3 regions of the Ignavigranum ruoffiae genome follow, and region 3 is predicted to be linked to each of the others. Evidence: predicted binding sites of a transcription regulator. Region 3 holds the regulator's gene; each other region holds the start of a gene.
The links. The regulator Rex, encoded in region 3, represses fermentation and respiration genes when NADH is low (regulators of the CRP and FNR family bind a similar motif). The targets are predictions, from matches to a motif close to TTGTGAANTANTTCACAA.
Positions count from the first base shown of each region.

Region 1 (3,291 bases), 510 kb from region 3:
ATCAACTTCTATACCTTGCAAGCCTCTAATCGGATTGCTCAAGAACGGGGCGAAAGCTTCAATGATTTTGAGAAATCGGCTTATGCAGATGGGTCATATTTTGACACTTACTTGAAAGATGAGGTTGAGATTCAATCTGCTAAAGTTCAAGAAATCTTGAAAGATATTCCGGTGCCGACGGTTGAAGATTGGCAAGCTTTGAAGGATCAAGTTCAAGCGACCGGCTTATACCATCGAAATCGGATGGCAGTAGCTCCTAATGGATCTATTTCCTATATTAACGAGACTTCGGCATCGCTACATCCGATTACCCAACGCATTGAACACCGACAAGAGAAGACTGTGGGTGCCATCTTCTACCCGGCGCCTTATTTATCCAATGAAACCTTGCCATACTATCGGTCGGCTTATGATATGGATCAACGCAAGATTATTGACGTATATGCTACCGCCCAGAAACATATCGACCAAGGAATGAGTTTGACTTTGTTTATGCGATCTGAGCTACCAGAAGGTCTGTATGAATGGAAGTCGCCTTTACAAAGTAAGATGACGACCCGTGATTTAAATATGCTCCGTAACTATGCCTTTACTAAAGGGATTAAATCCTTGTATTATGTACGGACTTATACCGAAGATGGCGATATCATTGGTGCTAATCAATGTGAATCATGCTTAGTTTAGGAGGATAGCGATGACATATTTATACTATAAGGCCATTGATTGGAACCGACTTGAAGATGCTTTGGATAAATTTACCTGGGAGAAGTTAACTTCCCAATTCTGGCTAGACACCCGTATTCCGGTCTCTAACGACTTAGACGATTGGCGTTCCCTGTCATGGGCCGAACGCGATGTGGTCAATAAAGCCTTTGGCGGCTTGACCCTCCTAGATACACTGCAGTCTGAAGAAGGCGCCAACGTGATGCGAGATGATGTGCGGACACAACATGAAGAAGCCGTACTGAATAATATATTATTTATGGAATCCGTTCATGCTAAATCTTATTCAACGATTTTCATCTCTTTAAATGATAGTCGCGATATTGATGAGATTTTCGATTGGGTAAATAATGATCCCCAATTACAATATAAAGCCCAAGTCATTAATAAGATTTATCAAGAAGGCAATGCTTTGCAAAAGAAAATTGCCTCTGTATTCTTAGAGTCTTTCCTCTTTTATAGTGGCTTTTACACCCCTTTATGGTATTTGGGTAATAACTTACTGCCCAATGTCGCAGAGATTATTAAGTTAATTATTCGTGACGAATCGGTCCACGGAACCTATCTAGGTTATAAATTCCAAATTGCTTATAATCAGCTGAAAGAAGACGAACAAGCTGAAATTCGTGATTGGATGTTTAGTTTGCTCTTTGATTTGATGGAGAATGAATTGGCTTATACCGAAACACTTTACGATCAAGTTGGCTGGACCGATGATGTTAAAATATTTGTTAAATATAATGCGAACAAAGCATTACAAAATCTAGGCTTTGAACCGCTCTTTCCTGAAGGAACAGCCGAAGCTGTCAACCCGGTAGTAATGAATGGCATCTCCGTGGAAACCTCAAACCACGATTTCTTCTCTCAGGTTGGTTCAGGTTATCTGATGGGTCAGGTTGAAGCCATGACGGATGATGATTATCAAGTGTTACCAGATTTTGAACTTAAGGAAGATAATTAATTAAATTGAAACGACGAATGTGCTTCTCTGAAAGGGGGAGCACTTTTTTTACACTGGTCTATAATGTGAATAAATGAACAATTAAACGACTACTTAGAATAATAAAATAAATTCGAAAATTATATTTTTCAAATAGAAAACGTATTCATCGGCTTTTTAAGCAAAATATCTTGAAAACATGCACAAAAAGATTTATTATCTATATGTGAAATATTTAACAAACTATTGAAAAGCAATTCTAAAAGGAGCGATTCAAATGACTGAAAAAATTAAAGAAAGTGGCATTCAGCCAGAACAATTGAGTGAAGTAGATTTATTAGTGGCCAAGGCCCAAGTAGCCCTCGATGAATTCGTCGAATTAAATCAAGAACAAATTGACCATATCGTAGCCAAAGCTTCAGTCGCTGCCTTAGACCAGCATGATGTCTTAGCTCGTCATGCTGTTGAAGATACCGGCCGGGGTGTCTTTGAAGATAAGGCAACCAAGAACTTATTTGCCTGTGAGCATGTGGTGAATTCGATGCGGAATATGAAGACGGTGGGCGTAATTGAAGAAGATGAAGTAACAGGTTTAACTTTGGTAGCCGAACCAGTAGGAATTATTTGCGGGATTACCCCAACCACAAATCCAACTTCAACGGCCATATTTAAATCTTTGATTGCCTTAAAAACACGGAATCCAATTATCTTCTCTTTCCACCCAAGTGCTCAAGAATCATCGGTTCATGCAGCCCAAATCGTCCGTGATGCAGCGATTGCTGCAGGAGCTCCTGACGACTGTATTCAATGGATTAGCCAACCTAGTATGGAAGCAACCAACCAATTAATGAATCATGACCAGGTGGCCACCATTTTGGCTACAGGGGGGAATGCCATGGTGAAAGCTGCCTATTCTTGTGGCAAACCAGCGATTGGTGTTGGTGCTGGGAATGTTCCAGCTTATATTGAGAAATCAGCCAACGTCAAACAAGCCGCCTATGATATTGTCCTCTCCAAGTCATTTGACAATGGGATGGTTTGTGCTTCCGAACAAGCTGCCATCATTGATCAAGCAATCTATCAAGAAATGGTTGACGAATTGAAAACTTATCATGTTCATTTCGTCAATGCTCGTGAGAAAGCTAAATTAGAGAAATTTATGTTTAGTGTAAGTTCAGGTTCGGCCAATGTTGACCAAGCTCATCTAGATTCGCAAGTAGTCGGTATGCCTGCTGTTTGGATTGCTGAACAAGCCGGCATTAAAGTCCCTGAAGATACGGTGATCTTAGCTGCAGAATGTGATCAAGTAGGACCGAAACAACCGCTCACTCGGGAAAAATTGAGCCCTGTCCTCGCTATCTTAAAAGCAGACTCCACTGAAGACGGTTTGGCTAAGGCCAAAGCCATGGTAGAATTTAATGGTTTAGGACACTCGGCTGCTATCCATACCCGCGATGAAGACTTAGTCAAAGAGTTTGGCCATCAAGTCAAGGCAATGCGGATAATCTGGAATGCACCTTCTACTTTTGGCGGTATCGGGGATGTTTATAATGCTTTTATGCCTTCCTTAACGTTAGGTTGTGGTAGCTATGGTCATAATTCGATTGGTGATAATGTGACGGCAATGC
Region 1 is NZ_CP096206.2:315,416-318,706, forward strand. It holds gene nrdE (class 1b ribonucleoside-diphosphate reductase subunit alpha) at 1-684, shown strand, start outside; gene nrdF (class 1b ribonucleoside-diphosphate reductase subunit beta) at 695-1,684, shown strand; gene adhE (bifunctional acetaldehyde-CoA/alcohol dehydrogenase) at 1,941-3,291, shown strand, end outside.
Region 1: the regulator Rex is predicted to act here: its motif matches at 1,888-1,905, upstream of adhE (bifunctional acetaldehyde-CoA/alcohol dehydrogenase).

Region 2 (3,291 bases), 390 kb from region 3:
TTGATGACATATTTAAAGATTAAAGGAGCGAAAAATATATGGCAGTCCCAAAAAGCAAAACCTCAAAATCTCGTAAAAATAAAAGACGAGCCCAACACAAGTTGTCCAGTCTAAACCTTAGTTTCGATTCGCAAACCGGTAGCTATAAAATGAGCCACCGAATTGATGAAAATGGCTACTATAAAGGACGACAAGTCATTAAAGTCAAACAAAAATAAAACTGAATAATTGTTTAATTGCAAATTAAACGACAGACATACGAAGCAAAAAGATCCACTGACAAGTCAGCCAATTTCTCTATTGGCTAGCTTGGTGGATCTTTTATTTACGCTTAGCTGGGTGTAGTAGCGCGGATAAATCTTCTTAACTACAAGAAAGACAAGTTTACAAGAAGTATTTATTCTGCCAAGCGGATATTAAATAATGTTATGCAAACTAGTAAATAATCTTTAAATCTTTTAAGACAGCTTCAGCTTCGTTAAAGAGACTTTCAATAATTTCTTTACAAGGGCGAATTTCAGTAAACATACCCGCAACTTCACCGCACATTGGTGATCCGGTATTCATGTCGCCTTCATAAACCGCACGGCCAAGCGAACCTTCTGTCAATTTCATGAGTTCTTCTTTTGGTGCATTTTCTTTCTCTAGTTCATAGAACTTAACTAACATTTCATTGGCTAGGGAACGAACAGGGTCTTTCATTGAGCGACCTGTTACAATCGTGGCAGTGTCATTAGCATTAATAACGGCTTGCTTATAATTCTCATGAATTGGGCATTCTTCAGCAGTTAAGAAAGCTGTTCCGACTTGAATACCTTGGGCTCCGAGGGCATACATAGCCACTACTGAACGGCCATCTCCAATTCCTCCAGCCCCAATGACCGGAATATCAACTGCATCAACGATTTGAGGAAGAAGTGACATGGTTGAGGTTTGACCGATATGGCCCCCAGCTTCTTGCCCTTCAGCGACTACCCCATCAGCGCCAGCAGCTTCCATCTTCTTCGCATGTTTAATTGAAGCAATGACTGGGAAGACTTTGATTCCCGCTTCTTTCAAGCTAGGAATATATTTAGCCGGCGATCCAGCTCCGGTAGTAACCAAATCAACTTTTTTCTCAATAATAACTTCGACTAATTCATCGCAATTATCAACTTGTAACATCAAATTAACACCGAAGGGTTTATCAGTGATTGCTCTTAAATCATCAATTTCTTGGCGCAGTTGATCGGCAGACATACCACCAGAAGCGATAATTCCCAATCCACCTGCTTCTGAAACGGCAGCAGCTAGTTTATGAGTCGCAATCCGAGCCATAGCCCCTTGAAAGACTGGATATTTTATCCCTAACATTTCACAAACCGTTGACATAACATACACTCCTTTTGTGTTATTTTTCACATTTTATGTTTAAATTATACACTTAGGATTTTTGCTTTTCAAGCTACAATATTTTGTTTTTGCTATATAAAACTTGCTAATTAAGTCCATTAAAATGTAAAAAAAGCCGATACAATCAAGTTTACATAGCATTCATAAGTGCTCGCCTACAAAATTGTATCCGCTTTATTAAATTATTTAATCACTTTATTAGAGAACCTTATTGAAATTGACTCGACAAAGGTATATGTGAATTATAGCACTTTACTGCTTGTTTTCCAAGTCCTGACGCTGTTTTAAATTCTCAAAAATTTGTACACTTTGGTCTTGGAGCATCTTGCCAATGTCAGTGTCCTTAACTTGTAAACGTTCAGAACGTTTTAATACCATCTTTTGTTCTGGCAGAATGGTGATGCGGTTCTCAATGGCATGTTTTTTATTCTTAAATGGATGGTGAGCTGCCAAATAAACCTCATGAGAATTATCAACCAAGGTATAGCCAGCAATTCCGGTAACTTTATTATATGCTTTAGCCAAGCCGCCATCGATTACTAACATTCGTCCATTGGCTTTGATTGGGTCTTCCCCACTCTTGGCTTTGACGGGCGTATGACCATTAATGATATATCCTGATTTACTTGAGCCAAATAGGTCCATCAAGCGAAGACAGAATTTCTCATCATTGCGATAGAAATAATAAACATTCTGAATTTCTTTATGGGTTTCTTTCTCGGCAATGTAATAACGTTCGAAAGTCTTCATGGTATGCTTACCAAAGAGTGACGACCCTTCGCCACACCAGAGATACCACATTAAATCAGTGGCAAAGTCTTCATGAGATTGGGGATCGGCCATTGCCTGATAAATAGCTTCTTGATAAAAATCCATCAAGGCCTTCCCTGAATAGCTTTCACCATTGAAACTAATCTCTTTTAGTGAACCATCTTCATTACAAGGAATGCAACCGTGGAACAATAAATTGCCATTATAAATCGTGTACATCGAGCCTTGATCAACTAGAAAATCAATATGTTTCTTTAAAGACTCACTATTTTGGAATTGATTCATTAAATCAACAATAATCAGCTCTTCATCTAAGGTCAATTCGTAAGGATTCTCATAATCAACCAAATCAAAGGCGCCATTAATGATGTCATAGGTGCGTTGATTGATAGTAATCGTCTTGCGATCTTCGGACAGCTTCTCAAGTAGTAGGCGATTACTTTGTTTAAACTCTGGTCGACGGTGGATAATTTGCCCCTCTAATTTGAATTGAATGATCGCAATCGCTTGGTGCATCTTGGAAATTGCAATTTGCTCTTCCACCGTATAATTGTCTTTCTCGGCTCCCCGTGGTCGGAACTCATCATTATCTTGATAGTATTTCTCTGAGAATTTACGTAAACGGTTTAAATTAATCCCATAATCGTCTTCCAACAAACGAGTATGTCCATAGCGCAAAGTAATTCTCAAGACAATCGCTAAACAAGCAAAATTGCGAGCCATCGCCCCCATCCAAATCAAATCATGGTTGCCCCATTGAATATCTAACGATGGCGCTTTCATCAAAGCTTCGATAATCAGGTCTGGTCGCGGCCCACGATCATAAATATCCCCTAAGATATGTAGATGATCGACCACAAAACGTTGAATTAAATAAGATAATACAACCGCAAAATCATAGGCTAAGTTCAAATCGATAATCATTGAAAAAATTGAATCAAAATATTCTTGTTTATTACCCGATTCATCATATTGATATAAAAGTTCTTCTAGAATATAAGCATATTCCTTGGGCATGGCTTTGCGGACTTTCGACCGAGTATATTTACTAGAAACATAACGTGTCACCCGAACTAATTGGTTTAAGAGAATCATCCAATCTTCATCATTATAATTCTTCTCTTTCAA
Region 2 is NZ_CP096206.2:1,355,568-1,358,858, forward strand. It holds gene M0R79_RS06410 (hypothetical protein) at 1-23, shown strand, start outside; gene rpmF (50S ribosomal protein L32) at 39-218, shown strand; gene M0R79_RS06420 (nitronate monooxygenase) at 436-1,380, opposite strand; gene M0R79_RS06425 (fructose-1,6-bisphosphatase) at 1,645-3,291, opposite strand, start outside.
Region 2: the regulator Rex is predicted to act here: its motif matches at 1,386-1,403, upstream of M0R79_RS06420 (nitronate monooxygenase).

Region 3 (3,291 bases):
ATGACGTAATTCAATGACTTGCTGAGCCACTTTATTCAGGAAGTAGCGGTCATGGGAGACCAGTAACAAGGCTCCCCGATAAGACATCAAATAATTCTCTAGCCAAGCTAAGGTCTCCATATCCAAATGGTTGGTAGGTTCATCTAAGATGAGCAAGTCATAATCCGTCAATAAAGTCCGGGCCAAAGCTAGACGAGTTTTCTGGCCACCGGACAAGGAATTAACCGGTCTTTGATAGTCTTCTTCATAGAATATAAAACCATGTAAGACTGTACGGATATCAGATTCAATCGCGTAGACATTATTTTGAATCATCTGTTCTTGGATCTGATCATAGTGGGCTAAAGTCTGCTGATATTCTGGACTGTGGGTTCGGTCAGCTAAATCAGCCAGTTGATTCGCCAGTGTTTCGGCCTCGTCTCTTAAAGCTAACCGGTCTTTGAAGACTGTCATCATCTCATCCCAAATGGTCCGATTAGAATTGATCGCCACATGTTGTTCCAAATAGCCAATCCGTAAATTCTTAGCGGTGGTAATCTCACCTTCTGAGAGGGGTTCTTGTCCCATAATCTGTTCAATTAATGTAGACTTACCTGTTCCATTACGACCGACCAAGGCCACCCGGTCGCCACTTTGAATATTAAAATTTACCTGCTCATATAAGGTCACATCAGCGAAACGACGTGCCACATTATTCGCTTGCAATAGAATCATGATTTTCTCCTACTTCCCAATGGTTGTCGCCTCATTATAGCATGAGCGATTTAAGCTCGCAAAAAAGCTTAGAGCCTTTATATTTCTCGGTCAAAAAGCTTCAATAGCTAATATGTTAAAAGCGAACGACTTTGGGAAGAATTCACAAACTTAGGGAGCAACTGTCGCAATCCAAGAAATTATCTGCTATACTATGGAAGTTAAAAGGATAATAGAGATTGGAGTGTCGCAAATGCAACAGAACATACCGAGAGCTACCGCATTGCGTCTACCTATTTATCGTCGTTATTTACAGTATTTGCATGATGCAGATATTGATCGAGTATCATCCACAGAATTAAGTGCGGCGGTTAAAGTAGATAGTGCGACCATTCGGCGTGATTTTTCATACTTTGGTGCTTTAGGTAAACGAGGCTATGGTTATGATGTGGAATACTTGTTACAGTTTTTCACGAAGATTCTGAGTCAAGACCGCTTGACCAATGTCGGCCTGATTGGCGTGGGGAATCTAGGTCACGCTTTATTGAATTATAATTTTAGGAAGAGTTCTAATATTCGGATTGGTGCGGCCTTTGATGTTCGTGAGGAGATTGTCGGAACGATTCAATCTGGGGTACCGGTGTATTCGATGGATGATATTGAATATCAAATGGAACAACAACAACTTGATGTGATGATTATAACCGTTCCGGAGGAGTCCGCTCATGATGTGGTTGATCGCTTGATTAAAAGTGGCATCAAAGGAATTCTGAATTTTACTCCTTTGCGCTTTGAAGTTCCAGCCGGTGTTCATGTGCAGAATGTGGACTTAACCAATGAGTTGCAAACCTTAATCTATTTTATCGAAAGTGATTTATCTCAATAATGGTAACCGACGGGCTTAGGCCCGTTTTTTTATTTATTTAGAGGTTATGGCTTGCAATCTTGACCTAATTAGACTATTATAGAAGCATAGATTTAGCACTCAATGTCAAAGAGTGCTAAAGAAAAATTATCAATCATTGGAGGTTATTGTAAATGTTAAAACCCTTAGGAAAACGTGTAATCATTAAAGTGGCTGAAACAGAAGAAACCACAGCTAGCGGCTTCGTCCTACCTTCTTCTTCTAAAGAAAAAGAACAATATGGCGAAGTAATTGCCGTTGGTCCAGAAGTAGAAGCTGAAGACGGGGTTAAAGTAGGGGACCAAGTTTACTTTAAATCTTATGCTGGATCAGAAATTGAATACCAAGAAGAAAAATATTTAATCGCAGAATTAAAAGATTTACTTGCTGTGATTGACTAATCAAACAGATTATCAACAGAATACTGAATTAAAGGAGAGATTTATACATGGCAAAAGAATTGAAATTCTCAGAAGATGCACGCGCAGCCTTACTACGTGGGGTTGATATCTTAGCTGATACCGTCAAGACAACCATTGGACCTAAGGGTAGAAACGTGGTCCTTGATCAACAATTTGGTTCACCCATGATTACTAATGATGGGGTGACTATTGCCCGTGAAATTGAATTAGAAGATCGTTTTGAAAATATGGGAGCTCAATTGGTTCAAGAAGTAGCTTCTAAAACTAACGATGTTGCTGGGGACGGAACTACTACTGCGACCTTGCTGACACAAGCCATTGTCCGTGAAGGGATGAAGAATGTTACCTCTGGCGCAAATCCAGTGGGAATCCGTCGTGGTATTGAAAAAGCGACCCAAGTAGCTGTCGAAGCTTTAAGCAAGGCTTCTAAGAAAGTAGAATCTAAAGAAGCGATTGCTCAAGTCGCTGCCATCTCTTCTGGTGACCAAAAGATTGGTGAATTGATTGCCGATGCGATGGAAAAAGTAGGTCAAGATGGGGTTATTACCATTGAAGAATCTCAAACCATTGAAACAGAATTATCAGTGGTTGAAGGAATGCAATTTGACCGCGGCTACCTATCTCAATATATGGTCACTGATAATGAAAAAATGGTGGCTGATTTAGAAAATCCACTGATCTTCATTACCGACCGCAAAATTAACAATATCCAAGACATCTTGCCATTATTAGAGAACGTGATGCAACAATCTCGTCCACTCTTAATTATTGCTGAAGATGTTGAAGGGGAAGCTCTACCAACCTTAGTGTTGAACAAATTACGTGGTACACTTAATGTAGTTGCCGTGAAAGCTCCTGGTTTTGGGGACCGTCGTAAAGCGATGTTAGAAGATATTGCCATCTTAACGGGTGCTACAGTAATTTCTGAAGAACTTGGTTTCGAATTGAAAGATGCAACTGTAGAACATCTAGGTTCTGCTTCTAAAGTCAATGTAACCAAAGATAATACCACGATTGTTGAAGGTGGCGGTCAATCCGAACAAATTCAACAACGTATTGATCTCATTCGCGCTCAAACTGCAGAAACCAGTTCAGAGTATGACCGTGAGAAATTGCAAGAACGTCTAGCGAAATTAGCCGGCGGGGTGGCTGTGGTTAAAGTCGGGGCAGCTACCGAAACTGAACAAAAAGAACGTAAGCTTCGCATTGAAGATGCTTTAAATGCAACTCGCGCCGCCGTTGAAGAAGGTATTGTTGCCGGTGGAGGTACCG
Region 3 is NZ_CP096206.2:1,749,903-1,753,193, reverse strand. It holds gene M0R79_RS08255 (ABC-F family ATP-binding cassette domain-containing protein) at 1-714, opposite strand, end outside; gene M0R79_RS08250 (redox-sensing transcriptional repressor Rex) at 947-1,579, shown strand; gene M0R79_RS08245 (co-chaperone GroES) at 1,732-1,998, shown strand; gene groL (chaperonin GroEL) at 2,046-3,291, shown strand, end outside.